DNA from 3 places in the Mycobacterium sp. M23085 genome. Region 3 is predicted to be linked to each of the others. Evidence: predicted binding sites of a transcription regulator. Region 3 holds the regulator's gene; each other region holds the start of a gene.
What was found. Region 3 encodes LexA, which represses DNA repair genes until DNA is damaged. Its sites were predicted from a motif close to CGAACANNTGTTCG; they were not measured.

Region 1 (9,636 bases), 930 kb from region 3:
CCGCTGCAGCATGCCCGGACCCGCCGGCCCGTGCCGAATGATCGTGTACGGCACGATGTTCCAGCCTAATTTCGTCGAGACCAGATACGCGGCACGTTCCCGGCCGGCCAGTGTCCCGTCCGGGAAATCCCACAGCGGCGCCTCCCCGGCTACCGGCTTGTAGACACAGTGCACGCTGGACCCACCAAGCGTCGATTCGCATAGGAAGGTGCCGTTGCTGGCTGAGCGGATCCGGCCGATGACCGTCAGCTCGCCGTCGCGCAACACCTCACGGTCGTCAGGCCTCGGGGTCATCGTCAGGCCCGAGCAGCGCACTGCGCCGATATCCGTTGGCGCGTGCGCAGATATGGCCCTCCGGGTCCAACGGTTCGTCGCACAACGGACACGGCGGACGTCCCGCGGAGATGACGCGATTAGAGCGAGTCGCGAACTGGCGGGCCGACTCCGGTGTCAAGAACACCCGCACCGCGTCGGGACCCTCCTCGGTGTCGTCGAGCACCACCGACGCGTCGAACTCGGCGTCGGTAACCGCCAGTAGCTCGACCACCACCGTCTGGGCCTCCGAATCCCAGCCCAGGCCCATGGTTCCGACCCGGAACTCGGCATCCACCGGGGTGACCAATGGATCGAGGTCCCCCACCTCGGCGGGCTCCGGCGGCACGGGCGTGCCGAACCTGCGGTTCACCTCAAGCAGCAGCGCGCCGATGCGTTCGGACAGCACCGCCACCTGCTGCTTCTCCAGGATCACCGACACCACGCGGGCGTCGTGCACAGCCTGGATGTAGAACGTGCGGTTTCCGGGCTGGCCGACGGTCCCGGCCACGAAGCGGTCGGGTGTGCGGAAGACATGAATTGCGCGGGCCATGGCACTTTCCAAAATACCGGCTGTTGCCACCGCCGTGCGATCCGATGGAGGTAGCCGTCGAATTAATCCGTGGAACCGCCGACCACCGCGTCGCTGGACGGTACCGCGGCGGCCGATTCCGGCGGCTCTCCGTTGGACTCGGGATCGGTTTCCGGCTTCGTCTCGTCCTTCGCCGGGGGTCCGGCCCGCAGCGCGGCCGACAGCCGCGCGCCGGTGTGGTTGACGTGCAACACAAACGGGCGAAGCTCGGTGTAACGGATCACGCTCACCGACGCCGGGTCGGCGGTGACGCGCTGGAAGCCGTCCAGGTGGATGCCGTAGGCGTCGGCGATGACCGCCTTGATGACGTCACCGTGCGTGCAAGCGACCCACAGCACGTCGCCGCCGTGCTCGGCGGCGAGTCGGCGGTCGTGCTCGCGCACGGCGAACACTGTCCGAGCCTGCACCTGAGCCAGGCCCTCGCCGCCGGGGAACACCGCCGCGCTGGGATGGGCCTGAACGACCTTCCACAGCGGCTCGCCGACCAACTCGCCGATTTTGCGGCCCGTCCATTCCCCGTAGTCCACCTCGGCGAGCCGATCGTCGATGCGCGGGGTCAGGCACAGGGCGTCGGCCAACGGCTCGAGGGTGCGACGGCAGCGCAGCAGCGGCGAACTGACCAGCTCCCGGATCGGCAGATCACCAATGCGATCGATCAGGCCTTCGGCTTGTTCACGGCCCTTGTCATCGAGGTCGACGCCCTCGGAGCGACCGGCGAGCTCGCCCGCCGTGTTCGAACTCGAGCGGCCGTGCCGTAACAGGATGACGGTCATATCGACCACGACGGTACCCGGTGGACGGGTCCGCGATTGACTGGCGCAATGGTGGCGACCCGCTTCGCCCGGCTACGCCTGTGGTGGCGACCCGCTTCGCCCGGCTACGCCTGTGGTGGCGACCCGCTTCGCGCGGCTACGCCGCGCTCGCGATCACCACGGCCGCGCTCGCGATCGCCACGGCCGCGCTCGCGATCGCCACTAGCGCGAAACCGGCACCGCGTGCGCCACCGAGTCGCGCACCGCAGCGCTCAGGCTGCGCTTGTCGGTGAGGTCGATGTCAACCAGGCTGCGGACAGCCGTGGCGACCACCTCGTCAGCCTGCGGAACGGGCCCGGCCAGACGTGCCCGGTAAACTTCGACGACAAGGGACCGGTTCTCGATGTGGAACGAAAAACTCCGCCCATCACCGACTTGTCCGTATCCGCTAGCAGAAATTCCTGTAGACATGTCCTCGACAGCAAACTCATTCTGCGTCAAATGACGGTCAGCGGTGACGGCCATGAGGTGACCATACCTCGCCCCTGAGTACGGACGCAGGCAGCGTGGCCCTAGCAGGCCCGAACGCGTTCCTTAGAATTTGTGTTCCACCGCCGAACCATGAGGAAAAAGAATTGCTGCCCCGACAATCTCGTCACAGACTGGCAGCTCACAACGGTGCGCTGGGCCTCGCGGTTTTGCTGAGCGCGCTAACGGGTTGTTCGTCGAATCCGCTCGACACCGCGCCGCGGACCATCGCACCGGCGCACGCCGCGGTGTCGCCGCCGCCGTCGCAGCAGCCGGCCGGGACGGTGCGTCCGCTGGCCGGTCACGCGGCGGCGGCGGTCTTCGACGGCGCCACCCGCCAGCTGGCGGTCCTGACGCCGGGCGCCGACCCGGCCGCACCCGCCAGCGTCGCCGTCTTCGGAAACACGCAGGTGACGCCGCGCGTGGTCGACCTGCCGGGACCGGCGACCGCGTTGGCCGATGACGGCCACGGAACCGCCTACCTGGCCGGCCAAGGCGGCTACTTCACGGTCGAGCTGGCCACCGGGCGCGCCACGCAGGTGGCCGTCGCCGACGCCTCCCAGACCGATTTCACCGCGGTGGCCCAGCGTTCCGACGGCCGGCTGGTGCTGGGTAGCGCCGACGGCGCGGTGTACACCCTTGCCTCCCAGACACCCGGCACCGCGTCCGGCGCGACCGTCAGCAATCGCATCAAGCTCTTCGCCCGCGTCGATTGGCTTGCCACACAAGGCAATACGACAGTGGTGCTGGACCGTGGACAGACGTCGGTGACGACGATCGACGCCGACGGCCACACCCAGCAGGCGCTGCGGGCGGGGCGGGGCGCCACCACGATGGCCGCCGACCCGGCGGGCCGGGTGCTGGTCGCCGACACCCGCGGAGGCCAGCTGCTGGTATACGGCGTAAACCCATTGATTTTGCGTCAGGCCTACCCGGTGCCGCAGGCGCCGTACGGCCTGGCCGGCTCCCACGCGTTAGCCTGGGTTTCGCAGACCGTTTCCAATATCGTCATTGGTTACGATCTATCCACCGGAATTCCCGTCGAAAAGGTGCGTTACCCGACCGTGCAGCAACCGAACTCACTGGCCTTCGACGAAGCGTCAGACACCCTGTACGTGGCGTCAGGTTCCGGTGCGGGAGTTCAGGTCATCGAGCACGCGGCGGGTACGCGTTGACCGCGGCGCGCCGCAGCCGCCTGCCCGCGGGCTGGGACACCGATATGTCCGACGAATACGAATGGGCGCCCCTGCGCCTGCCACCAGAGGTGACCCGGGTCAGCGCGTCCACCCGATTGTCCATCGAGGCCGAATACCGCGGCTGGGAGTTGACCAGGGTACGGCTTTACACCGATGGCAGCAGACGAGTGCTGTTGCGCCGCAAGAAGTCCCGTTTGGACGGTGCCGGCTCCGAGGGGCGACGGCCCGACCAGCCGGAACTGTGACGGCCGCCCGGCCACGCGAGGGCGGGCATTGGATGTACCGCTTGTTTCGGCAGCTGTTTTTCGTGGTTCCGCCCGAGCGGATCCATACGCTGGTGTTCGCCTTTCTCCGCGGTGTCACCGCGGCCGGCTGGACGCGCCGGTTGCTGCACCGGATGCTGGCCCCGAGCGATCCGGCGTTGTCCAGCACGGTGTTCGGGGTGCGCTTTCCCGGGCCGCTGGGCTTGGCGGCCGGTTTCGACAAGGATGGCCTGGGGCTGCTCACCTGGGGTGCGCTCGGTTTCGGGTACGCCGAGGTGGGAACGGTCACCGCGAACCCGCAACCCGGCAACCCCGCCCCGCGGTTGTTCCGGCTGCCGGCCGACCGGGCCCTGCTGAACCGGATGGGCTTCAACAATCTCGGTGCGGGCGCGCTGGAGGCGCGGCTTTCGCGGCAGCGGCCCGAAGTGCCCATCGGGGTCAACATCGGCAAGACGAAGGTGACGCCGGCCGACGAGGCCGTCGACGATTACCGGGCGAGCGCCCGGCTGGTCGGCCCGCTGGCGTCCTACCTGGTAGTCAATGTCAGCTCGCCGAACACGCCCGGGCTGCGTGATCTGCAGGCAGTCGAGTCGCTGCGGCCGATCCTATCGGCCGTGCTCGCCGAAACGGCCACACCGGTGTTGGTGAAGATCGCGCCGGACCTTTCCGATTCCGATGTGGACCAGATCGCCGATCTGGCAGTCGAATTGGGCCTGGCCGGCATCGTCGCCACCAACACCACGGTGTCGCGGCAGGGCTTGAACACACCGGGGGTCGACGAGCTTGGCCCGGGCGGCATCTCCGGGCCGCCGGTGGCGCACCGCGCCGTCGAGGTGCTGCGCCGGCTGTACGGCCGTGTCGGCGATCGCCTGGTTCTGATCAGCGTCGGGGGTATCGAGACCGCGGACGACGCCTGGGAGCGGATCACTGCGGGGGCATCGCTGCTGCAGGGCTACACGGGCTTCATCTACGGAGGAGGCTTGTGGGCCAAGCAGATTCACCAGGGCATCGCGCAGCGGCTGCACGACGGCGGCTTCGCCTCGCTCGGTGACGCCGTCGGTTCGGCCGCCCGCACACCGGGACTGCCCGATTGAGCTACGCTGTGCCCCTTGCCTTGAAGGTCCCGCCGTGGCACTCGCTGATGCGGCATACCCCGCAGTTGACACGCTGCCGATGATCCCGACGTCGAGCACCGCAGCTGCCTGCGCTCAGTACGGGGAGATGATTTGGCGGACTGCGGTTGGCGCCCCCGGGGCGGTGACATCAGCAGTACGCTCAACCAGTGCCGGAAACGTCATACGCGGCATGTGGCGACCTCAGCCTGGCGTATCAGGTCTTCGGCGACGGGCCTGTCGAGCTTGTCGTCGTCGGACCGTTCGTCAGCCACATCGAGCTGGCCTGGACTCTCCCCCAATTCAAAGCGTTCATGGAGCAGCTCGCCACGTTCTGTCGCGTCCTTGTGTTCGACAAGGCCGGGGTCGGCCTTTCGGACCCGGTGCCGAAAGTGCGGACGCTGGATGATCGGGTGGGCGAGATCGAGACCGTCATGGACGCCGTCGGGTTCGGACGGGCCGTGATCTCCGGTCTGAGCGATGGTGGACCGGCGTCCATGATGTTCGCGGCAGCACGGCCGGAGCGAGTGCGGGCGCTCATCCTTTGTGCCACATACTCGTTTCACCCGTGCGGCTGGGACGACATGGATCGTGACCCGGCCGAGCTGCGGGCGCGCTTCCTTTCCGAGCTGGGTGAGAACTACACGCCATCGGTTGAACAGCTCGCCCGCTGGCTGGAAGGCAGCCGCGCCGTGCGCTCCCGGTGGGGCACCGGTGCGGCGGCCAGCATCAGCGCGCCGTCGGTCCGGTCGATACGCCAGCTCGCAATGTTGGAGCGCATGAGCGCGAGCCCGGGAATGGCGCGGGCGTCATTCGAAGCGGCCTTTCTCACTGACGTGCGCCCCATCCTGCCCACGATCAGCGTGCCGACTTTGGTCATCCACGCCCGTGAGGACCCCGCGGTTCCGGTGCAAGGCGGCCGGTATCTCGCCGACCACATCCCCGGCGCGCGGTACCTCGAGGTCGAGGGTGTAGACCATGCCCCCTTCTTGACCGATCCCGACAAAATCCTGACCGGGATCGAGGAGTTCCTCACAGGCAGCCATGCCGCGCCAGCACAGTCACATCGCGCCCTGCGCACGGTGTTGTTCACCGACATGGTCGGCTCGACTCAACATGCCGCGGCAGCGGGCGATGAGCGGTGGCGCGCGGTGTTGGACCGCTTCGGTGAGATCACCGCCGAACTCGCCGAACGGTTCGGCGGCACGGTGGTCAAGAGCACCGGCGACGGACACCTCACCACCTTCGACGGCCCGTCGCAGGCCATCCGGTGCGCCGAGGCATTGCGCGGTGACGCCGAGATCCTCGGTGTCCAGATCCGCATCGGCATCCACACTGGAGAATGCGAGCTACTGGACAACGACATCGGCGGAATCGCGGTACACATCGCGGCGCGGATCCTCGGGCACGCAGGAGCAGGCGACATTCTCGTGTCCCGCACCGTGTGCGACCTGGTCGTCGGATCGGGCACGGGCTTCCAGGACCGTGGCAGCGTCGAGCTGCGTGGCGTGCCCGGCCGTTGGCAATTGCTGGCGGTCGATCGCCACGGCCCGCGGGCGGGATCGCCTGAGGCGCAACTGGTGTCGACGCCCACTCCCGGCCGCCGAACCGCGATGCGCCGCTCGGACCGCGCCGTGGAGCTGATCGCGACGCGCGCACCGTGGGTTCTCCGCGGGATGGCGCACCTCGCCCCCGCCACCGGACGCCGGTGAGCCCTCAGCCCGAGCTCGGGGTGCCCAGCACCCACTGACCACCGGCGCCTGCCTTGCCCCGCGGACCGCTACGGGTCGTCGTCGTCGCCATCGGTCAAGAGTTTTTCGGGGTGGTGGTAGGTGTTGGTGCGGGGTTGGCCGCGGTCGAGGTGTGGCGGCGGGAGCCATTCGGTGTCGCCGTTGACGCGTTGTCGGGTGGTCCAGCCCTTCTCGAGGAGCCGGTGGTGGGGGCCGCAGGCCAAGGTGAGTTGGTCGATGTCGGTGCAGTGGGTCGTGGCCCAGTCTTGGACGTGGTGGACCTCGCAGTAGTAACCCGACACGTCGCAACCGGGATGCGTACACCCACGGTCCTTGGCGTACAAGACAATTCGCTGGCCAGGCGAAGCCAGGCGCTTGGTGTGGTAGAGCGCCAGGGCCTTGCCCTTGTCGAAGATGGCCAGATATTGATGGGCGTGGCGGGCCAGGCGGATCACGTCGGACATGGGTAGCAGGGTGCCGCCGCCGGTCAGGCCCGTCCCGGCGGCGGCTTCGAGCTCGGCCAGGGTGGTGGTGACGATGATGCTGGCCGGTAATCCGTTGTGCTGGCCCAGTTTTCCGCTGGCCAGCAGCGCGCGCAGCGCGGCGTTGAGCCCGTCGTGGTTGCGCTGGGCGGTACTGCGGCTGTCGCGCTGCACCGCCTCTTCGGGCGGGGCGCCGTCCAGGGTCGGGGTGTCATCCTCGGGGTTGCACATGCCGGGGGCGGCCAGCTTGGCCAGCACCGCCTCCCAGCTGGCCCTGGCTTGCGGTGTCAACCATCCGCTCAGGCGGGTCATGCCGTCGGGTTGCTGGGTGCCCAGCACCAGCCCGCGCATCCGCGCCCGGTCGGCGTCGGTGTAGGTGCCGTCGGGGTTGAGGCAGTCCATCAGGCGCTTGGCCAGCTTGGCGAGCTGATCGGAGCGAAATTCGGTGGCCTTGGCCGCCAGCTGTTGTTCGGCGTGCACACACGTCTTGAGATCGACCGAGGCGGGCAACTCGCGGAAAAACCGCCGGATCACCGCCACATGATCGGCCCCGATGGCCCCGGCGCGCTGGGCCGCCGCGGTCGCGGGCAACACCGGCGCCAACGGCTGGCCGGTCAACGCCCGGCGCGGCCCCAGATCGGCCGCCTCGGCGATACGCCGGCCGGCCTCGGCCCGGGTCAGGTGCAGCCGCTCGGCCAGCGCCCAGCACAACGTGCCGCCCAACTCGCTTGAATCCGCTTGCTCGCCAAGCTGATTGATCAGCTGATGACCGGGCGCCTGCAGCTGGCGTGTCACGCATTCGAGTTTCGCCAAGATTCTCCAGCGTTCCGGATTGGTCAACACCGCATAGCCATGCTCCTGAAACCGAGAAACCACAGCGCACAACGCATCCACGTCGTCCTGAATCTGCGCACGGTCCACCACAGTCATGCGCGCCGCCCAGTCGGCCGTGCAAACGGGCTGTCCAGTTCATACCCGAGTGCCTCCAACCGGCCCACCGCACGAATAGAACGCATGTTCGAAATGCTACGACCCGGCTGCCGACATTGATTCTGTTAAGCCGGTTCGGGTGAGGATGGTCTTGCCCGCTCGCTGCTGGTGATGACCCTCGCACCGACTGATGCCCTGCTGGGTTGTCTTCCAATTGATCTGTCTCACCAGCGACGAGCGGGCAAGCACCACCACGAGAGCCCCAGTGCGGCGGGCATGACCTAATCAGGAGCCTGGCAGTTCCCTCGTCAATGTCTTGTCTGCCCGCCCCACCGGGGTGTCACCCACCGCACGGTTCATTGCACAGAGAGGACACCAACCATCGTGACATCCCCACGCCGGGTCGTCATCGGCGTCGATACTCATCTCGACACCATTCACCTCGCGGCCATCACCGACACCGGTCAACTGCTTGGCGATGCCGAGTTTCGCACCAACCCGACCGGTTACTACGTCGCCCGGCGCTGGGCGCAAAGCTTTGGAGAGGTGTTCATCGCCGGCGTCGAGGGCACGAGCAGCTATGGGGCTGGGTTCACCCAAGCATTGCAGGTCAACGGGATTCACGTTGTCGAGGTCAACCGACCCGACCGCTCTACCCGGCGTCGCCAGGGTAAATCCGACCCACTGGACGCCTACAGCGCCGCTCGCGCCGTGCTGGCCGGCCACGGCCTGGCCGTGCCCAAAGACCCCAACACCGGCGCACTCAAAGCCCTGCTGATCGCCCGCCGCGGCGCAGTTAAGGCCCGCACCGCGGCCATTCAGCAGATCAAAGACCTCCTCGTCACCGCGCCAGCAGAGCTGCGGGAGCGCTACCGCCGCTACGCCACCACCCTGCGCCTAGTCGAGGCCTTGGCCCGGTCCCAGCCGTGCACCCACGACGACCCCATCACCGCCGGGGCGGTGCTGATCGCCTGCAAAGCCCTGGCCCAGCGCATCGAGTTCCTCGACCACCAAATCGGTGAGCTGACCACCCAACTCGACACCATGACCCGCGCTTTGAACCCTGCGCTGCGAGCCGCCTTTGGCGTCGGCCCCGACACCGCCACACAGCTGCTCATCACGGCCGGAACCAACACCGACCGCCTGCGCTCAGAAGCCGCCTTCGCCCGCCTGGCCGGTGTCGCACCGATCCCGGCTTCCTCAGGAAAAATCACCCGCCATCGGCTCTCGCGCGGTGGGGACCGCGCCGCCAACAACGCCCTGCACCGCATCGCACTGGTCCGCTGGTCTCACGACGAACGCACCCGCGACTACGCCGCCCGCCAACTCGCCGCCGGACGATCCAAAAAAGACGTCCTGCGACTACTCAAACGCGCCATCGCCCGCGAGATGTTCAAACACCTCACCGCACCCTGCCCCATCGATGACTACAGCGATCTCAGACCAGCACGGCAAGCCCGCAACATCACCCTGACCAGCGCCGCACACCACCTCGGCGTCTGGCCCACCGTCATCTCACGACTCGAACGAGGAGTCCAACGCCACGACACCCTCGCCGCCAACTACCGCCACTGGCTCAACACCCACCACATCGACGCCGCTTGACGTCGTAACACAGATAGGAGCATCAAGAAGCGCACCCTCGAAACCACTGGAACAAAAGTGGCACAAGTAAATTCAACCGGCACAGCGCACCGGCGCCCACCGGCGGTCCGGTGCCTCTTGCGCTGCCGAGAACA
Region 2 (9,636 bases), 840 kb from region 3:
CTGGACTACCACGACCTCGCGTCGGTCACCGTGCACGCCTCGCTGGGGGCCGCCTGGGCGGCGCTGTCACCGCAGCGGGTGTTCGCGTTCACCTCGCACGCGTCCGCCTCGTTCGCCGACGTGCGGTACCGGGCCGGCGACGTGCTGATGTTCGGTCCCGAACCCACCGGGCTGGACGCCGCGACGCTGGCCGACCCGCACATCAGCGCGCAGGTACGCATCCCGATGCTGGCCGGCCGGCGCTCGCTGAACCTGTCCAACGCCGCCGCGATCGCCGTCTACGAGGCGTGGCGCCAGCACGGCTATCCCGGGGCGATGTAGGGCAGCGACGACAACTGGATGTGGTCACCAGCTGTTCCAATGCGTCACCCGGTCGGCGGGCAGCCGCTTGGCCGGGCGGAAGTCGGTGCCCTTGGTGTAGGCGATCGGGAACAGACCGCCCTGGCTGTATCGGTCATGCGGGATGCCGAGCACCTCGGCGGCCTGCTTCTCGCCGTCGTTCAGCAGGTGCAGCGTGGTCCAGCAGGTGCCCAGGCCGCGGGAGCGCAGCGCCAGGCAGAAGCTCCACACCGCGGGGAACAGCGACGCCCAGAACGACGCGCTCAGCCCCAGCGGAGCCTTCTCCACCCGCCCCTCCAGGCAGGGAATCAGCAGCACCGGCGCCTCGTGCATGTGCTCGGCGAGGTATATCGCGGAGTCCTTGACCTTGGGCATCCGCTCGCCGCGGGTGTCGCCCTCGGGGTACTCGGCCGACGGCAGGCTCAGGTAGCCGCGGGCGTTGGTCAGGTAGATGTCGGCGATCGCCTTCTTCTTCTCGGCGTCCTCGACGAAAACCCATTGCCAGCCTTGCGCATTGGAGCCGGTGGGCGCCTGCAGCGCCAGCTCGAGGCATTCCATCAGGACGTCGCGAGGTACCGGCTTGTCGAAGTCGAGGCGTTTGCGGACCGAGCGGGTGGTGGTGAGCAGTTCGTCGACGGACAGATTGAGGGTCATGTTTTGTCAGACTACCGAGGCGGCCGGGCGGGGTCAGCGGAAGTCGCGGGACTTCGAGCCGACGGACAGGGATATACGGCCCAGCCGCTCGGCGACGACCGTGATTGCGCCGCTGGCGTTTTGGACCTGACCGCGGACCAGCAGCGCCGGTGCCGAGTTCGCCAGCTTGCGATGCCGTGCCCACACCCCCGGCGCGCAGAGCACGTTGACCATCCCGGTCTCGTCCTCGAGATTGATGAACGTGACCCCCTGCGCCGTGCCGGGCCGCTGCCGATGGGTGACCGCGCCCGCGATCAGCACGCGGTCACCGTCGGGCACCGAGCCCAGCTTCTCGGCGGGCACCACCCCCATCGCGTCCAGATCGGCCCGCAGGAACTGCGTCGGATAGCTGTCCGGGGAGACGCCGGTGGCCCACACGTCGGCGGCGGCCAGCTCCAGCTCGCTCATCCCGGGCAGCGCCGGGATGTGTGACGACGACCCCACCCCGGGCAGCCGGTCCGGCCGCTGGGTGGCCGCCGCCCCGGCCGCCCACAACGCCTCGCGCCGGGACATGTCGAAGCAGCCCAGCGCGCCGGCCGTCGCCAGCGCCTCGGTCTGCGGTACCGAGAGCTGCAGCCGGGTCGTCAGGTCTAGCAGGGAAACGAACGGGCCGTTGGCTTTTCGCTCGTCGACCAGTTGTTCAGCCAGGTCGTCGCCAATGTGGCGGACCGCGCCCAGGCCGAGCCGCACCTCGGTGCCCGCGTTCTCGAGCGTGGCGTGCGCCAGGCTGGCGTTGACGTCCGGGCCGTGCACCGTCACGCCGTGCCGGCGCGCATCGGCCACCAGCGACTGCGGCGAGTAGAACCCCATCGGCTGGGCGCGCAGCAGCGCCGCACAGAACGCCGCCGGGTGATGCAGCTTGAACCACGACGAGTAGAACACCAGCGACGCGAAGCTCAGTGCATGGCTTTCCGGGAAACCGAAATTGGCGAAGGCCTCCAGCTTTTCGTAGGTGCGGTCGATCACCTCGTCACCGGCGCCGTGCAGCGTGCGCATGCCCTCGTAGAACCGGCCGCGCAGCCGTCGCATGCGTTCGGTCGAGCGCTTAGACCCCATGGCGCGGCGCAGCTGATCTGCCTCGGCGGCCGAGAATCCGGCGCAGTCGACCGCGAGCTGCATCAACTGCTCCTGAAACAGCGGCACCCCCAGCGTCTTTCGCAGCGCCGGCTCCATCGACGGGTGGTCGTAGACCACCGGGGCCTCACCGTTGCGCCGCCGGATGTAGGGATGCACCGACCCGCCCTGGATGGGGCCGGGGCGGATCAGCGCGACCTCCACCACCAGGTCGTAGAACACCCGCGGCTTCAGCCTCGGCAGGGTCGCCATCTGCGCGCGCGACTCCACCTGGAACACGCCGACGGAGTCGGCACGCGAGAGCATCTCGTACACCGCGGGTTCGGAGAGGTCGAGGCGGGCCAGGTCCACCTCGATCCCCTTGTGCTCGGCCACCAGGTCGATGGCATAGTGCAGCGCCGAGAGCATCCCCAGGCCCAGCAGGTCGAATTTCACCAATCCGATTGCCGCGCAGTCGTCTTTGTCCCATTGCAGGACGCTGCGGTTCTCCATGCGCGCCCATTCCACCGGACACACGTCGGCGATCGGGCGGTCGCAGATCACCATGCCGCCGGAATGAATGCCCATGTGTCGCGGCAGGTTCCGGATCTGGCTCGCCAAATCGACCACCGGTTCGGGGATACCCTCCACGTCGGGTGAGTCGGCAAGCCCGTTCCAGTGGCTGATCTGCTTGCTCCACGCGTCCTGCTGGCCCTGCGAGAAGCCCAGGGCGCGGGCCATGTCACGCACCGCGATCTTTCCCCGGTAGGTGATGACGTTGGCGACCTGGGCGGCGTAGTCGCGGCCGTATTTGTCGTAGACGTACTGGATGACCTTTTCGCGCTGATCGGACTCGATGTCCATGTCGATGTCGGGCGGCCCGTCGCGGGCCGGCGACAGAAAACGCTCGAACAGCAGCTCGTTGGCCACCGGGTCGACGGCGGTGACGCCCAGGGCGTAACAGACCGCGGAGTTGGCCGCCGATCCCCTGCCCTGGCACAGGATATTGTTGTCCCGGCAGAACCGGGCGATGTCGTGCACCACCAGGAAGTAGCCCGGAAAGGTCAGCTGCGCAATGATTTTCAGCTCGTGCTCGATCTGGGCATACGCGCGCGGCGCGTGCTCGGCCGACCCATAGCGGTCGCGCGCACCGGCCATGGTCAATTGCCGCAGCCAGCTGTCCTCGGTGTGCCCGGCGGGCACGTCGAACGGTGGCAGCTGCGGCGCGATGAGGGCCAGTCCGAACGCGCACTGCTCGCCCAGCTCGGCGGCCGCGGTCACCACGTCGGGCCCTCCCACCCGGAGGTGCCCGAACAGCCGGGCCATCTCCTCACCGGAACGCAGGTGCGAACCGCCCAGCGGGGCCAGCCACCCGGCGGCGGCATCCAGGGACTGCCGCGCCCGGATGGCGCCCATCGCCATGGCCAGCCGGCGCCGCGACGGCCCCGCGAAATGCGCGCCGGTGGTGGCGACGACACCGACTCCGAAGCGTGGGGCCAGCGCGGCCAGCGCCGCGTTGCGTTCGTCGTCGAGTGGTTGACCGTGATGGGTCAGTTCGATGCTGACCCGCTGCGCCCCGAACCGGTCCACCAGATCGGCCAGGGCCCGCTCCGCGGCCGCTGGGCCGCCATCGGAAAGGGCTTGGCGGACATGCCCTTTGCGACAGCCCGTCAGGATGTGCCAGTGCCCGCCGGCGGCCTCGGTCAGCGCGTCGATGTCGTAGCGGGGCTTGCCCTTCTGGCCGCCGGCCAGATGCGCCGCGGCCAGTTGCCGCGACAACCGCCGGTAGCCCTCCGCGCCGCGGGCCAGCACCAGCAGGTGCGGGCCGGGCGGGTCCGGCTGCTCGGTGCGGGCACGGGCCCTGACGTCGCCGCCATGGCGGCTCTGCGGCCCTAAAGACAGTTCGGCGCCGAACACGGTGCGCATGTCGAGCTCGGCCGCCGCTTCGGCGAACCGCACCGCCCCGTACAGGCCGTCATGGTCGGTGAGGGCCAGGGCGCGCAGGTCCAGCCGGGCCGCCTCCTCGACCAGCTCCTCGGGCGTGCTCGCCCCGTCCAGGAAGCTGAACGCCGAATGCGCATGCAGTTCGGCGTAGGCGACTGACGAACGAGACGCCCGGCCGTCATCCGGTGCCCGGTACGTCGCGCGCCTGCGCGACAGTGGGCCGTCGGATTCCGGGCCCGCCGACTCCCCGGCATGGCGCGGCTTGCTGTCGAGCACCCGCTCCATTTCCGCCCAGCTCGGCGGCCCGTTGAACCAGCCCATGGCGGCCAGTATATCGAACTGGTGTTCGATTTAATCGCGGGTCGGTACAACCGTTGTTAAACCGATCTTCAACTCTTAAACAAGGTCTTAACGCTGCGGGTACTACCGCGGATCACCGGCTGCACAGACACTGGTACAAGTTCAAAAAAGCGGACTACGGCGGGGGCTGGCATGGCACAGACACTGGACACGGCATATCTTCAAGCCCACGATCCGGACCGGCATGCGAGCCTGGCGATCGGCGCGGTCGCCATCGTCGACGGCACCGCCCCCGACGATAAACGGCTCAAACGCCTTCTGGCCGAACGTATCCAGCCGATCGCACGATGCACGCAGCTGCTCCGGGCGCACCCGCTGAGCCAGGAGTGGATCGACTGCCCGGACTTCGACCTGGCCCAGCACGTGCGCCGGGTGGCCATTCCCCGCCCCGGTGATGAGGCCGAGCTGTCCCGGGCCATCGCCTACGCCCTGGAACGGCCCCTCGATCTGGACCGCCCACCGTGGGAGTGCTGGGTCATCGAGGGCCTGACGGGCAATCGGTGGGCGATCCTGATGAAAACCCATCACGGCCTGCTGGACGGCAACTCGGCCGCCCGCCTGATCAGCCGGCTGTGTGACGACGCCGACGCCGATACCTTTGCCAACAACGCTGCGGGCAAACAGGTTTCGGCACCAGCCGCGGGCAAGCGGGGCTGGGTCGACGCGCTGTGGCGGGCTTCGTCGGCCGCCGGCGAGCTGACCGGCGCCCTGGTCGGCGCGGTGTGGCCGGCCGCGCACACCGAGGCGGTCCGCACCTTGCGGCGCTACAGCACGGTGCGGGTCCCGATCGCCGACGTCGACAGCGTCTGCCGCAAGTTCGGTGTCAGCGCCAACGACGTCGCGCTCGCGGCCATCACCGAGGGCTTCCGCACGGCGCTGCTCGGGCGCGGCGAGCAGCCGCGGGCGGACTCGCTGCGCACCCTGGCGCCGATGCCGGTCCGCTCGGCGATGCTCTCGCACCTGCCCGTCGAGCACGACGACCCGGTGCGGCGGTTGCTGACGGTGCACACCAGGTGGCAGGCCAGTCAAACCACCCAGCCGCGACCGGCCGGCATCGTGGAGTCGGCGATCGGCTTGCTGCCAACGGTGTTGCGCAGCAATGTGTTACAACTGCTCTCCCGCCTTCCGCAGCGCGCCGTCGTCACGCTGGCCACCAATGTGCCCGGGCCGCGCCGTCACCTTCGGATGATGGGCCAGACGCTGGAACGGCTGTTGCCGATCCCGCCGACCGCCACGGCGCTGCACACCGGCGTGGCGGTGTTGAGCTACGGCGACGAACTGGTGTTCGGGATCACCGCCGAACACGGCGACACGTTCGACGTCAAGCAGCTGGCCGCCGGGATCGAGCTGGGCATGGCGCGGCTGGTGGCCCTGGGCGACGATTCCGTGCTGCTGTTCACCGGCCGGCGGCGCAAGCGTTCCGCCCGCCCGGTGCAGCGCCCCGTGCCACCGACGCATCCCTCGGCACCGGGGCACGCGCGCCACTGACCCGAGCCCGGTGGGACCGGCCACCGTGAGAAGGTTGGTCATGGGCAAATCGGGGCCGGTTGTCGTCGACCCGCGCCGCCATGACGCGGTGCTGTTCGACACCGATGGCGCGCTGGGCTCCGCGCTGGCCGGACAACTGCGCGAGGTCGGGGTGGGCATCGCCGTCATTTCGGCGGACGGCCCGGTGCGGGCGGCCGACGGGCTGCGGGTGCGCCCCGGGCGCTGCGTTGTGATCACCGGGGACACCGCGGGTGTCGAGGCCGCGCGCGCCGGCGGGTTCGCGCTGGTGATCGGCGTCGACCCGGGCGGGCGCGCCGACGCGATGCGCGACGCGGGGGCCGACGCGGTGGTCGCCGGCCTGCATGACGTTACCGTGCGGACCGGGGACCTGCGGATGTCGCAGCTGCCCGATGCGACGCGGGCCCTGGCCGACGGGTTGGCCGACCGGCGACCGGCGGTGTTCTTCGACTTCGACGGCACACTGTCGGACATCGTCGACGATCCGGACGCGGCGCGGCCCGTCGCCGGGGCCGCCGAGGCGCTGGAAAGGCTGGCCGCGCGCTGCCCGGTCGCGGTGCTGTCCGGACGCGATCTCGCCGATGTGACGAAACGTGTTGGGGTGCAGGGTATCTGGTATGCGGGAAGCCACGGCTTCGAGCTGACCGCCCCCGACAGCACCCACCACCAGAACGACGACGCGGCCGCCGCCATCCCGGTGGTCGAGCAGGCGGCCGGTCAGCTGCGCGACCAGCTCCGCACGATTCCCGGAATTATGGTGGAGCACAAGCGTTTCGGGGTGGCGGTGCACTACCGCAACGCCGAACGCGACCGCGTCGGCGAGGTGCTGGCCGCGGTGCGCGCCGCGGGCCGCCGCGACCGGCTTCGGGTCACCACCGGCCGCGAGGTCATCGAACTGCGCCCAGACCTGGACTGGGACAAGGGGAAGACGCTGCGCTGGGTGATCGATCATCTGCACCGGGCGGGGTCCGGCTCGCTGACACCGGTCTACCTCGGCGACGACATCACCGACGAGGACGCGTTCGACGCGGTGCGCGACGGCCCCGTCCAGGGCGTGCCGATCCTGGTGCGGCACGGCGACGACGGCGACCGCGCCACCGCGGCGCTGTTCGCGCTGGACAGTCCCGCCCGGGCCGGCGAATTCGCCGACCGGCTGGCCGCCGAGCTCGGGCGTTAAGCCTCGGCGTACTCCACCGCGCCGTCGTCGAGCACCACCCGGGTGTCGGCCCCGTCGGGCCCGGAAGCCTCGGTGCGGAACACCGCCTTGCCCGGCTCGGTGCGCCAGATCAGCGTGGTCAGTGTCTCGCCGGGGAACACCGGCGAGGTGAACCGCGAGGCGATCGAGGTGATGTTGGCCGCGACGCCCTGGCCGAGCTCGGACACCAGCGCCCGACCCGACACCCCGTAGGTGCACAGCCCGTGCAGGATCGGCTTGGGAAAGCCGGCCAGCTCCCGGGCGAACCACGGGTCGCTGTGCAGCGGGTTGCGGTCGCCGGACAGCCGGTAGATCAGCGCCTGGTCTTCGCGGGTGGGCAGCGGGATGCGGGCGTCGGGCTCGCGGTCCGGGAATTCCGGCGCGACCGGCCGCTGGCCCGGCATCCCGCCGAAGCCGCCCTCGCCCCGGATGACCAGGGTGGTGAGCGTCTCGGCGATCAGCTGCCCGGACTCCGGCTCGGTGCCCCGGCCGCGCAGCACCAGGATCGCGTTCTTGCCCTCACCCTTGTCCTGGATGTCGGCGACCTCGGAGACCACCGAGAGCTTTCCCGCCGGCGGCAGCGGTGCGTGCAGCCGGATGCTTTGGGATCCGTGTAACAGCATGGCCCAGTTGAAGTTTCCGACCAGGCCAGCGGCACCGAACGCCGGGCAGCAGATCACCGCATACGTGGGCAGCACCTGCTGGTCGATGTCGTGGCTGTTCTCGGTGGTGAATGCCAGGTCGTCGATCCCGGCGCCGACACCGAGCGCGTAAAGCAGCGTGTCCCGGTCGGTCCATTCGAACTGCACGGGTTCGGTGACCGCGCCGACGGCACTCGGATCAATCGCCATGGAAGTCTCCTGATCGTTGGGTAGGGATCCTGAAGTCCACTCTGGCATCCGGGTAATCGGCGGCATGATCAAGGCCCTCCCCGAAGCCGCGCGGTAACAAACCACCGCAAACCCTTCCCAGCGGAGCCGTCGGCAAGGCAGGCTAATCGACATGCCCAAGCGCAGCATGATCTCCAAAGCCGCGGTGGCGCTCGCCGCCCTCACCGCCACGATGATCGTCGCCGGCTGCGGCGGTGCGCCGCAGGCGCGGTCCATCACGGTGACGTTCATCCGGCACGCCCAGTCGGAGGCCAACGCCAGCGGTGTCATCGACACCGAGGTGCCGGGTCCGGGCCTGAGCCCGGAGGGCAAGGGCCAGGCCGAACAGGTCGCGCACCAACTGGGGCACAAGGACTACGACAGCGTCTACGCCTCCACCATGACCCGGGCACAGCAAACCGCCGCCCCGCTGGCGGCCGAGCTCGGCAAACGGGTGGAGGTCCTGCCCGGCCTTCAGGAGATCAACGCCGGCTGGTACAACGGCAAACCCGAGTCGATGGCGAAGACAACCTACATGCTGGCGCCGGCGGCCTGGATCAACGGCGACGTGGGCGACAGCATCCCCGGCTCGATCAGCGGCAAGGAGTTCAACGACCAGTTCACCGCGGCCGTCAACAAGATCTACAACAGCGGCCACCACCACCCGGTGGTGTTCTCGCACCTGGTCGCCATCGAGACGTGGACCCTGATGAACGCGCAGAACGCCAAGGACAGCCTGATGAACAGCCACCCGATCCCCAACACGGGACGGGTGGTGATCAGCGGTAACCCGATGACCGGCTGGACGCTGGTCGACTGGGACGGGATCCGCGACTTCCGCAACTAGTGACCGGTGGCCGGTTGACGTGCGCGGCCGCCACCGCCACGATGTCTTCATGCGGTATGTCGTTACCGGCGGTACCGGGTTTATCGGTCGCCGCGTCGTGTCTCGTCTCGTCGAATCCCGGCCCGATGCGCAGGTGTGGGTGCTGGTACGACGGCAGTCGCTGGGCCGCTTCGAGCGGCTCGCACAAGGCTGGGGTGAGCGGGTAAAACCGCTGGTCGCCGCGCTGCCGGAGCTGGACCTGAGCGACGAGGTCCTCGCCGAGCTGGGCGACATCGATCACGTGGTGCACTGCGCGGCGATCTATGACATCACCGCCGGCGAGCCCGAGCAGCGGGCCAGCAACGTCGAGGGCACCCGCGCGGTGATCCGGTTGGCGCAGCGGCTGGATGCGACGCTGCACCACGTGTCGTCGATCGCCGTCGCGGGCGATTTCGCCGGCGAATACACCGAGGATGATTTCGACGTCGGCCAGCGGCTGCCGACGCCGTACCACCAAACCAAGTTCGAAGCCGAGCTGCTGGTCCGCTCGGCGCCCGGGCTGCGTCACCGCATCTACCGCCCGGCGGTGGTGGTGGGCGATTCACGCACCGGCGAGATGGACAAGGTGGACGGGCCGTACTACTTCTTCGGCGTGCTGGCCAAGCTGGCGGTGCTGCCGTCGCTGACCCCGATGCTGCTGCCCGACGCCGGCCGCACCAACATCGTCCCGGTCGACTACGTGGTCGACGCGCTGGTCGCGCTGATGCACGCCGACGGCTCGGCTTCCTGGGACGGGCGAACCTTCCACCTGACCGCCGAGAAAACCATCGGCCTGCGCGGCATCTACCGCG
Region 3 (9,636 bases):
GACGACCTGCCCGAACCGACGGCCTCCGCGGCATTCAGCCGGACGTTGCGGGCGGTGGTGGATTGGCGCGGGCAGATCGTCACCATGCTCGACCGTTGTTATCTGACCGAAGCCATTCCAGTGCAAATCGTATGGGGCACAAAGGATGTGGTGGTTCCCGTCCGGCACGCGTGGATGGCGCACGCCGCGATGCCAGGTTCCCGTCTGGAGATCTTCGAAGGCTCCGGCCACTTTCCCTTCCACGACGATCCGGCGCGTTTCATCGACGTCGTGGAGCGCTTCATCGATTCCACCGACCCCGCCGAATACGACCAGGCCAGTCTTCGCGCGTTGCTCCGCACCGGCGGCGGCGAGCGGGCCGTCTCGGGTCCCGCTCCCACCCGCGTCGCCGTGCTGAACGCGATGGGGTCCGACGAACGCAGCGCCACCTGATCGCCTTGATCGATGCGGCGCGCGGCGCCGTACAGTCGTGCCATGGGGATCGACGTGACGGTGTTGCGGGTGTTCACCGACCAGGACGGCAATTTCGGTAATCCGCTGGGCGTCGTGGATGCCGGTCAGGTCGAGCCCGCGGACCGGCAGCGGCTGGCAACCCAATTGGGGTACAGCGAGACGGTTTTCGTCGACCTTCCGGCTCCCGGCTCCACCACCGCGCACGCCACCATCTACACGCCGCGAACCGAACTGCCGTTCGCCGGGCACCCGACCGTCGGCGCGACGTGGTGGCTGCGCGAGAACGGTTCGCCGATCAACACGCTGCAGGTCCCGGCCGGGATCGTGCAGGTGGGTTACGACGGCGACCGCGCCGCCATCAACGCCCGCGCGGAATGGGCGCCCGACTTCGCCCTGCACGAATTCGACTCGGCCGAAGCGGTTCTCGCCGCCGACCCGGCGGATTATCCCGATGACACCGCGCACTACCTGTGGGCATGGACCGACCGGGCGGCCGGGTCGCTGCGGGTGCGCATGTTCGCCGCCAACCTCGGTGTGGTGGAGGACGAGGCGACCGGTTCGGCGGCGATGCGGATCACCGACTATCTTTGCCAAGGCCTGCGGATCACCCAGGGCAAGGGCTCCGTCATCGACACCACGTGGAGCGCCGAGGGCTGGGTCGGGGTGGCCGGGCGCGTCATCAATGACGGTGTGAGACAACTGGACTGACGGCAGGCACTCCAGAGTGCTCAGCGCTGCCGGTGCAACGTCGCGGCGAGGTGGTCCTGCAGCGGTTGCCCGACCGCACCCATCTGCACCGTGTAGGACAGCTCATCGCCGTCGATGCGGAAGAAACGGCCAAGCGCCGTCACCTCTTTCGCGCTGGGCGTCAACCCGACCGTGGTCGTCGACATCTGCATCTCGATGAGGCTCCCGGTGACCGAGTACGTGCCGACCTCGATTTCGGTGATGCCGGACGGATGCGCCAGAACCAGTTCGAGGTGACCCGGTTGGGGCACGCGAAGATATCCGGTTTCGGCATGCAACGGCTTGCCGTCGGCCACCGCCTTGGTCTTCTGCCCGTAGGCCAGAAACGGCTTACCGACGTGGGCGAACACGACTTCCTCGAGATAGTCGAAGGGCGGAATCGTCGGGTACTTTCCGGAACCCTGACCAGACCAGGCCCCAACGAGCGGGGCCAGCGCCACAAGGTCGGGATGCAAGTCAGTGGGCATGGACGCGAGCCTAGGCCGGGGTGGCCCGCCGGGTTCCGTCAGCCCGGGGTCGTCACTCCCCGGTGATCGCGTAGCGCCTGGATCTCACGTTCGAAATCGTCCGCCGACTCGAACGACCGATACACCGAGGCGAACCGCAGGTAGGCCACCTCGTCGAGGTCGCGCAACGGCCCCAGGATGGCCAGACCGACCTCGTGACTGGGGATCTCCGGCGAACCCGCGGCGCGCACGGTGTCTTCGACCTGCTGGGCCAGCAGGTTCAGCGCATCGTCGTCGACCTGGCGCCCCTGGCATGCCCGACGGACGCCGCTGATGACCTTCTCTCTGCTGAAAGGTTCGGTGACGCCGCTGCGCTTGACCACCGCCAGGACCGCGGTCTCCACGGTGGTGAAGCGTCGTCCGCACTCGGGACAGGATCGGCGGCGGCGGATGGCCTGCCCTTCATCGGTTTCACGCGAGTCGATCACCCGGGAGTCGGGATGGCGGCAGAACGGACAGTGCATGACCGCTCCTTCGTCGCGCCGACAAGGTACCGCAGGACTTTGAGCGTACCCGCGCCCCGACTTGACCGGCTAATGGAGCCGCCGGGCGCCCCAGAGCCGTTTTGGCACAAGAAGTGTCAGCCCACCGGTGCGATCAGGGTCTGGCCGGCCATCAGGTTGGACGAGTGCAGATCGTTGAGTTCGCGGATGCGGTCGGCGACCTGGGTGGTCGGCGCGTTGGGTGCCACCCGGTGCGCGAAGTCCTGAAGCGACTCCCCCGCGTCGACGCGGACGACCGCGAGCCGGTCGGGTACGTGAGCCGCCGTGTTCGCGGAGTCGCCGTTGAGCGCCTGGCCGACATTCGCGACGAGACCCAGCCACAGCGTGATCGCCCCGGCGGCCAGCGCCAGCCCGATGGTCGACGCCCAGGTGGTGGCACGCCGGCGGTGCGGGGCGACGGACATGGCCACCCCGGTGCCGTAGTAGCGCGTCGCCTCACCCGCCGGCCGCGACGGGGCGGGCCTGCGCGAACGGGCCAGGCCGTCCCGTCCATAGTGAGCGCCCTGAACGGGCCCGTTGATCGGGCGCCGCAGACTGCTGGTACGCGGCGCAGACGTGTGGATGACTGTCATCTTCGTTCCTCCGGTCAACTAGCTCTCGCTCGTGTGTTCGACTCTAATCGCTTATATGTTCGAAACCCGAACATTTGAGCGAAGCGTGTCGCACGAGCAAACGCTAGATCACACCACCGACAAGTTCGTCGGCCTCTACCACTGTCACGAGGCTCAAATACCCGGTATTTCGAAGAGTTACACATTTGTGATTCACCCGGTTCTCGGGTTTTTCCGCGAGCGATCCGACGCCGACACGCCACTCGAACACATGTTTGATTCCTGTTCGCGATGCGGCTACATTCATTGCCATGGGAGACAGCAACGACATTTCATCGGCCGGCCCCGAGGGCCGGTTGCACTCCGTGGACTCCTCGCTGACCGAACGGCAGCGCACCATCTTGAATGTCATCCGCACCTCGGTCACCAGCCGCGGCTATCCGCCGAGCATCCGGGAGATCGGCGACGCCGTCGGTCTGACGTCGACGTCATCGGTGGCGCACCAGCTGCGCACCCTGGAGCGCAAGGGATACCTGCGCCGCGACCCCAACCGCCCGCGCGCGGTCGACGTCCGCGGTGCCGACGAGGAGGTGGCGGCGCCCGCCACCGAGGTGGCCGGCTCGGACGCCCTGCCGGAGCCCACGTTCGTCCCGGTGCTCGGGCGCATCGCGGCCGGCGGGCCCATCCTCGCCGAAGAGGCCGTCGAGGACGTCTTCCCCCTGCCGCGCGAATTGGTCGGCGAGGGCACGCTTTTCCTGCTCAAGGTGGTCGGTGACTCGATGGTCGAGGCCGCGATCTGCGACGGCGACTGGGTGGTGGTCCGGCAGCAGAACGTGGCCGACAACGGCGACATCGTCGCGGCGATGCTCGACGGCGAGGCCACCGTCAAGACGTTCAAACGCGCCGGCGGTCAGGTGTGGCTGATGCCGCACAACCCGGCGTTCGATCCCATCCCCGGCAACGACGCGAGCGTGCTGGGCAAGGTCGTCACGGTGATCCGCAAGGTCTGACCGGGGGCGCGGGCCGGGTCAATCAGCCCTGGTGAAGCCGTTGGCCTGCGCGACCTCTTCGCTCGATAACCAGATTTCGGCGAGCGTGTCTTGATACAGGTCGCTGTCCGGCGTGTAGTACAGCCCGTAACGAGCGCTCGCCTTGATCGGGTATCCGTCGGGCGCCTGGTAGGGATCGTCGAGCGGCAGGTGGATGGTGGGTCGGCCGTCCGGGCCGGCGAGGCCGTTCTCCGAGCCGTCCTCGGCGTCCGCGGCGGCGTGCCGGCCGCTTCGTGCCGGCGTCCCGGCCGCGACCGCACCGGCGACCACGGCCTCCGCCACGTCGGCTCCCGCCGCGGTGTCGGCTGCCGGCTCCGGCGTCGCCAGCTCGAGGTATTCGTCCTGCGGCTCAGCGGTTTCCAGGGCCCCGGTAACGGCGTCGCTGTCCGGCGGGGTGCGGGGAACGGCGACGTCGGGGTACTCGTCCTCGTCGTACACCTCCTCCTCCGCGTAGCCGGCGTCCGGGTCGTCGGCATCGACGTAGGCGGCGTCGTCGGCGGTCTCGGACTCGGCGACCTCGGGAACGGCGTCGGTGTAGTCGGTGTAGTCGGCGCCGGCGTCGGAATACTCTGCCTCCGACAGCATCTCCTCGGAGACGACCGGGATGGAATCGGTGTCGACGGCGTCCGGGTCTTCCTCCTCGAACCCGTAGTCGCTTTCGGCGGGAACCTGACGTTGCCAGCCGACCCGCGCGGCCTCCCGTTCCGGTTCAGGCTGGTGCGGCGCGCTGAGCCCGAAGGGCTCGGCCTCGTGGTCGGAATCGTCGTGTGCCCAGCGTCCGTCGGGGTCGACGCCGAAGTCCCCGCCGTGGCCGGGCGCGTAGCCCGCGGCGTCCTCGGGCCGCGGCCGGCGCCGGCGCCAGACGAAGAGCACCCACACCAACAGCACGAGCAGCACCAGCACCGGAATGGCGGCCATGAGCCACCACCAGTGCCAGGTGAACTTCTTCGGGTGCGCCGGCATGGCCGAACTGCTCGGCTGGTTCTGGCCGGATACCTGCAGGCCGGACAGCAGCGGCGCCAGGTTGGCCGGTTCGGTGCTGAACGTGTTCTTCGCCCGGTTCCACGAGATCTTGCCGCCGGTGAACTGCTGCGAGACCATGTCGCCGTTGACGGCCTGGTCGCCGACCGGCGCACCGAGTTTGCCGGCCGGGGCGCGCAGCTTGTCCCACGCGGCCTTCATCGCCCCGCGCACGACGAACGCGCCGTGATCGGGCGTCCAGAAGATGACCGGCTTGTCGGCCGCGGAGAAGGTGACGATCCGGCTGGACGGCCCGATGCCGCCGTCGGTTTCGTTGGTGGTGGGGAATCCCAGATCGCTACCGGCCGGGCCGCCCAGCGACTCGTATTTGGCCAGGATGTCGCTCTCGACGGCGTTCGCGCCGGTAGCCGGGGTGAAGAACACCTTGCCGCCGGCGAAGTTCTGGGCGATTCCGTCGCCGCCGACGGGATATTGCCCGCCCTGCTTGGCGCCCAACGGGCCGGTGGGTCCGCCGGCCGCGCGCCAGGCCGTGTTGATTGCCGCGGTGGGATCGATCGCCACCTGCAGGCCCTTCAACTGGTCGGCCAGCGCCGGCGGATCGGTGCTGAACTGCTTGGTCTGCCGGTTCCATGAGACCTGGCCGCCGCTGAATTTCTGCGAGGACACCTCGCCGTTGTAGGTCTCGTCGCCGACCGGCACGCCGAGCACCCCGCCCGAGCTGCCCAGCTTGTCCCAGGCGGTGTTGAGGGCGCCGCGCACCACGAATGGGCCGTGCTCGGGCGTCCAGAAAATCACCGGCTTGTCGCTGGCCGAAAAGGTGATCACCCGGCTGTCCGGACCGGACAGACCGGGCACCTCGTTAATGGTCGGGAAGCCCAGATCGCTGCCGGCCGGCCCACCGAGCTGCTCGTACTTGTCCAGGACGGGCCCGTAGGCGAATTTTGCCCCGGTGGCCGGGGTGAAGAACATCTTGCCGCCGTCGAAATCCAGCGCGAAACCGTCCCCGACGGGGTACACGTCGCCCTTGCGGGCGCCCAGCGGTGAGGTGTCGCCGCCGGCCTTATCCCATGCGGCCATCATCGCGGCTTCGGCGTCGCCGATCGGACTCGCGACCGCGGACGGGGCCAGCAACACGGCGGCCAGTGCTGTGGTCGTCAAGCTGACCAGCGCGCTTCCGATCAGCCTGCGCATGTGACCTCTCTGCACCTTCACCAAGCCTTCCAGCCGGCGGATATGGCTCTATCTGCGGCTATGCCCGTACCTGCCATAACCGGCGAGTGGGCGGTACTTGCGCGGAAAATGGACCCGCGCACGATCAGCCTCATCGCCGGGCTCGCATAACTTTGCTCCAGCCAACAAGCAATGCGAAGTCAAATTACAAATTTTACAAAAACGGATACCACACCGATGTCGAAATGATGCCTGCCAATGGCCCCCGCACGATCCGCCGCGGCATCGTTCGCGCGGCGTTGCAGATTTCGCACGGAAAGGCGGCCGAAACGCGGGCTCGGTGACGGCGCCGGCTACCCACCCGCACAGCAGAATTGCGACGGGGCGCGTGGGCAGTCACCGGCAGCCGAGACCAAGGGCCTGACGATGCGCGCAGACGCGGGTGGGTCGCTTTGTCGCTCACCGACAATAGAGTCGCGGCCCGCGCCGGTGTCGAGCAAACGAAACGCTATACGCCGAGGCTGCGGCCGATGATTTCCTTCATGATCTCGGTTGTGCCGCCGTAAATGGTCTGCACCCGGGCATCCAGATAGGCACGGGCAACGGGGTATTCGCGCATGTAGCCGTAGCCGCCGTGCAGTTGCAGGCAGCGGTCGATCAGGTGCACCTGCTTTTCGGTCGCGTACCACTTGGCCATCGCGGCCTGTTCGGCCGTCAGCTTGTGGTCCAGGTGCAGGCGGACGAACTCGTCGACCATCATGCGGACCACGGTCGCCTCCGTCGCCAGCTCGGCCAGCACGAAGCGGCTGTTTTGGAAGCTGCCGATCGGCTTGCCGAATGCCTTGCGCTCCTTGGTGTATTGCAGGGTTTGCTCGAGCACCTGCTCCATGGCCGCGGCCGCCATGATGGCGATCGAGATGCGTTCCTGCGGCAGGTTCTGCATCAGGTAGATGAACCCCATGCCCTCTTGGCCCAACAGGTTTTCGGCCGGCACGTGCACGTCGGTGAACGACAGCTCGGCCGTGTCCTGCGCGTCCAGCCCGATCTTGTCCAAGTGGCGCCCGCGCTCGAAGCCCTCCATGCCGCGCTCGACGGCGAGCAGCGAGAAGCCCTGCGCGCCCTTTTCCGGGTCGGTCTGTGCGACCACGATCACCAGGTCGGAGTTGATTCCGTTGGTGATGAACGTCTTTGAGCCGTTGAGCACGTAGTGGTCGCCCTGCTTGACGGCACGGGTCTTGATGCCCTGCAGGTCGCTTCCGGTTCCCGGCTCGGTCATCGCGATCGCCGTGATCAGCTCTCCGGTGCAGAATTTCGGCAGCCAGCGCTGCTTCTGCTCCTCGGTCGCCAGGGCCAGCAGGTACGGCGCCACGATGTCGTTGTGCAGGCCGAAACCGATGCCGCTGTAGCGACCGGCGGTGGTCTCCTCGGTGATGATCGTGTTGTACCGGAAGTCGGGGTTGCCGCCACCGCCGTACTCTTCGGGCACCGCCATGCCGAGGAAGCCCTGCTTACCGGCCTCCAGCCAGACACCGCGGTCGACGATCTTCGCCTTCTCCCACTCGTCGTGGTAGGGCGCGACATGGCGCTCGAGGAAGCCCCGGTAGGACTCACGGAACAGGTCGTGCTCTGACTCGAAAAGAGTGCGCTGATATTTGATGGCGCTGCTCATGGAAGACCTCCGGCGGCTGGGATTTCTGCAGCCCAACATATACCAACCGGACGGTTGGTAGACAGCCGCCGGGGTCGCGTCCCGTCGGGATTGTGGGGCTGCCCCACGCCGCCGGCACCGTGCCCTGCTAGGAGGGGCGATGCGCGATCAGTGGGCGGAGAACTCGCGCAGCCGGCCGGCCAGGGCCACCGGAACCCGGGCCCGGATGCGCGTCCCGGTGGCGTTGTGCTCCTCCTGCTGGACGCGCCCATCGGCGTGCAGGCGGGCCACCAGGTCGCCGCGGTGGTACGGGATCACCACGTCGACGGCGGTGTCGGCGGGAACGGCCAGCTCGGCCATCCGGCGGCGCAGGGCGTCGATACCGTCGCCGGTGCGGGCGGACACGAACATGGCGCCCGGGAGGGCATGACGAAGCTTGGCCAGCGCCAAATCGCTTGCGGCGTCGACCTTGTTCACCACCACCAGCTCCTGCGGCGCGTCGCCGTCGGACCCGTAGTCGGCGACGACGTCGGAAACCACCTGACGGACCGCGTTGATCTGCGCCAGCGGGTTGACGTCGGAGCCGTCGACGACGTGCACCAACAGGTCGGCGTCGACGACCTCTTCCAGCGTGGAGCGGAAGGCCTCGACCAGCTGGGTGGGCAGGTGCCGGACGAATCCGACGGTGTCGGTGAGCACGAACGGCCGGCCGTCATCGAACTCGGAGCGCCGGGTGGTGGGTTCCAGGGTGGCGAACAACGCGTCCTGCACCAGTACCCCCGCCCCGGTCAGGGCGTTGAGCAAGCTCGATTTGCCGGCGTTGGTGTAGCCGACGATGGCGATCGAGGGCAGGTCGCTGTGCACCCGCCGGCTGCGTTGGGTGTCGCGGACCTGCTTCATGTCTTTGATCTCGCGGCGCAGCTTGGCCATCCGCTCGCGGATGCGCCGCCGGTCGGTCTCGATCTTCGTTTCACCGGGACCGCGCAGACCCACGCCTCCCCCGCTGCCGCCGGCACGACCACCGGCCTGCCGCGACATCGATTCACCCCAGCCGCGCAGTCGCGGCAGCATGTACTCCATCTGGGCCAGCGCGACCTGAGCCTTGCCCTCCCGGCTGGTGGCGTGCTGGGCGAAGATGTCGAGGATCAGCGCGGTGCGATCGATGACCTTGACCTTCACCGCCTTTTCCAGCGCGGTGAGCTGCGCCGGGGACAGCTCGCCGTCGCAGATGACGGTGTCGGCGCCGCTCGCCAGCACCACTTGGCGCAGTTCGGCGGCCTTACCCGAACCGATATAGGTCGACGGGTCGGGCTTGTCGCGGCGCTGGATCAGCCCCTCGAGCACCTCGGAGCCGGCGGTCTCGGCCAGCGCGGCGAGCTCGGCCATGCTGGCCTCGCTGTCCGCGGCGGTGCCGTCGGTCCACACACCCACCAGGACGACCCGCTCGAGCCGCAGCTGGCGGTACTCGACTTCGGATACGTCGGCGAGTTCGGTGGACAGGCCGGCGACACGACGCAGCGCTGACCGATCTTCTAGGGCGAGTTCGCCCGTGCTGGGCTCCGGGACTGTCGGAGCGTGCTCGCGAAATTCAGGTTCTGTCATAGGCAATAAACGATGATGCACGCGAAAACGATGTCGCGCACCTGATTTAACGCTGCTGTGCGCGCCACCATTCCCCGCTGAGTTCTCCTCTGGCTACCAGCACGGACGGTCCTCGCAGGAAGCTGGTGGCGTCGGTGACGGTGACGACGACCTCGCCGCCGGGCACCCGAACGGTCAGCGTGCCGGTGGCCGCACCGGCACCGGCCAGCGCGGCGACCGCGGCGGCGACCGTGCCGGTGCCGCACGAGCGTGTTTCGCCGACCCCCCGCTCGTGCACGCGCATGTGCGCCGCCCCGTCGACCGGTGCGGTGAGGATCTCGACGTTCACCCCGTCCGGGAACTGGGCGGCGTCGAAGCTCACCGGCGCGGCCACGTCCAGCGCTGCCAGCGCCTCGGCCGTCAGCTGCGGGTCCATACAGGCCAGGT

Region 1: the regulator LexA is predicted to act here: its motif matches at 7,975-7,988, upstream of ACIUM1_RS01470 (HNH endonuclease signature motif containing protein).
Region 2: the regulator LexA is predicted to act here: its motif matches at 4,365-4,378, upstream of ACIUM1_RS09525 (error-prone DNA polymerase).

Annotation. Positions count from the first base shown of each region.
Region 1 is NZ_CP174280.1:344,836-354,471, forward strand. It holds gene ACIUM1_RS01430 (SCO1664 family protein) at 1-294, opposite strand, end outside; gene ACIUM1_RS01435 (DUF3090 domain-containing protein) at 278-865, opposite strand; gene ACIUM1_RS01440 (histidine phosphatase family protein) at 928-1,677, opposite strand; gene ACIUM1_RS01445 (hypothetical protein) at 1,879-2,181, opposite strand; gene ACIUM1_RS01450 (YncE family protein) at 2,319-3,359, shown strand; gene ACIUM1_RS01455 (DUF5703 family protein) at 3,356-3,625, shown strand; gene ACIUM1_RS01460 (quinone-dependent dihydroorotate dehydrogenase) at 3,658-4,737, shown strand; gene ACIUM1_RS01465 (adenylate/guanylate cyclase domain-containing protein) at 4,926-6,467, shown strand; gene ACIUM1_RS01470 (HNH endonuclease signature motif containing protein) at 6,536-7,897, opposite strand; gene ACIUM1_RS01475 (IS110 family transposase) at 8,282-9,502, shown strand.
Region 2 is NZ_CP174280.1:2,116,481-2,126,116, forward strand. It holds gene ACIUM1_RS09515 (tRNA (cytidine(34)-2'-O)-methyltransferase) at 1-321, shown strand, start outside; gene ACIUM1_RS09520 (nitroreductase family protein) at 346-993, opposite strand; gene ACIUM1_RS09525 (error-prone DNA polymerase) at 1,027-4,350, opposite strand; gene ACIUM1_RS09530 (wax ester/triacylglycerol synthase domain-containing protein) at 4,522-5,877, shown strand; gene otsB (trehalose-phosphatase) at 5,918-7,072, shown strand; gene ACIUM1_RS09540 (MaoC/PaaZ C-terminal domain-containing protein) at 7,069-7,941, opposite strand; gene ACIUM1_RS09545 (histidine phosphatase family protein) at 8,093-8,806, shown strand; gene ACIUM1_RS09550 (SDR family oxidoreductase) at 8,856-9,636, shown strand, end outside.
Region 3 is NZ_CP174280.1:1,276,163-1,285,798, forward strand. It holds gene ACIUM1_RS05545 (alpha/beta fold hydrolase) at 1-432, shown strand, start outside; gene ACIUM1_RS05550 (PhzF family phenazine biosynthesis protein) at 475-1,161, shown strand; gene ACIUM1_RS05555 (peroxynitrite isomerase) at 1,182-1,667, opposite strand; gene nrdR (transcriptional regulator NrdR) at 1,706-2,170, opposite strand; gene ACIUM1_RS05565 (LysM peptidoglycan-binding domain-containing protein) at 2,287-2,781, opposite strand; gene lexA (transcriptional repressor LexA) at 3,072-3,770, shown strand; gene ACIUM1_RS05575 (LGFP repeat-containing protein) at 3,789-5,981, opposite strand; gene ACIUM1_RS05580 (acyl-CoA dehydrogenase family protein) at 6,469-7,629, opposite strand; gene hflX (GTPase HflX) at 7,777-9,210, opposite strand; gene dapF (diaminopimelate epimerase) at 9,257-9,636, opposite strand, start outside.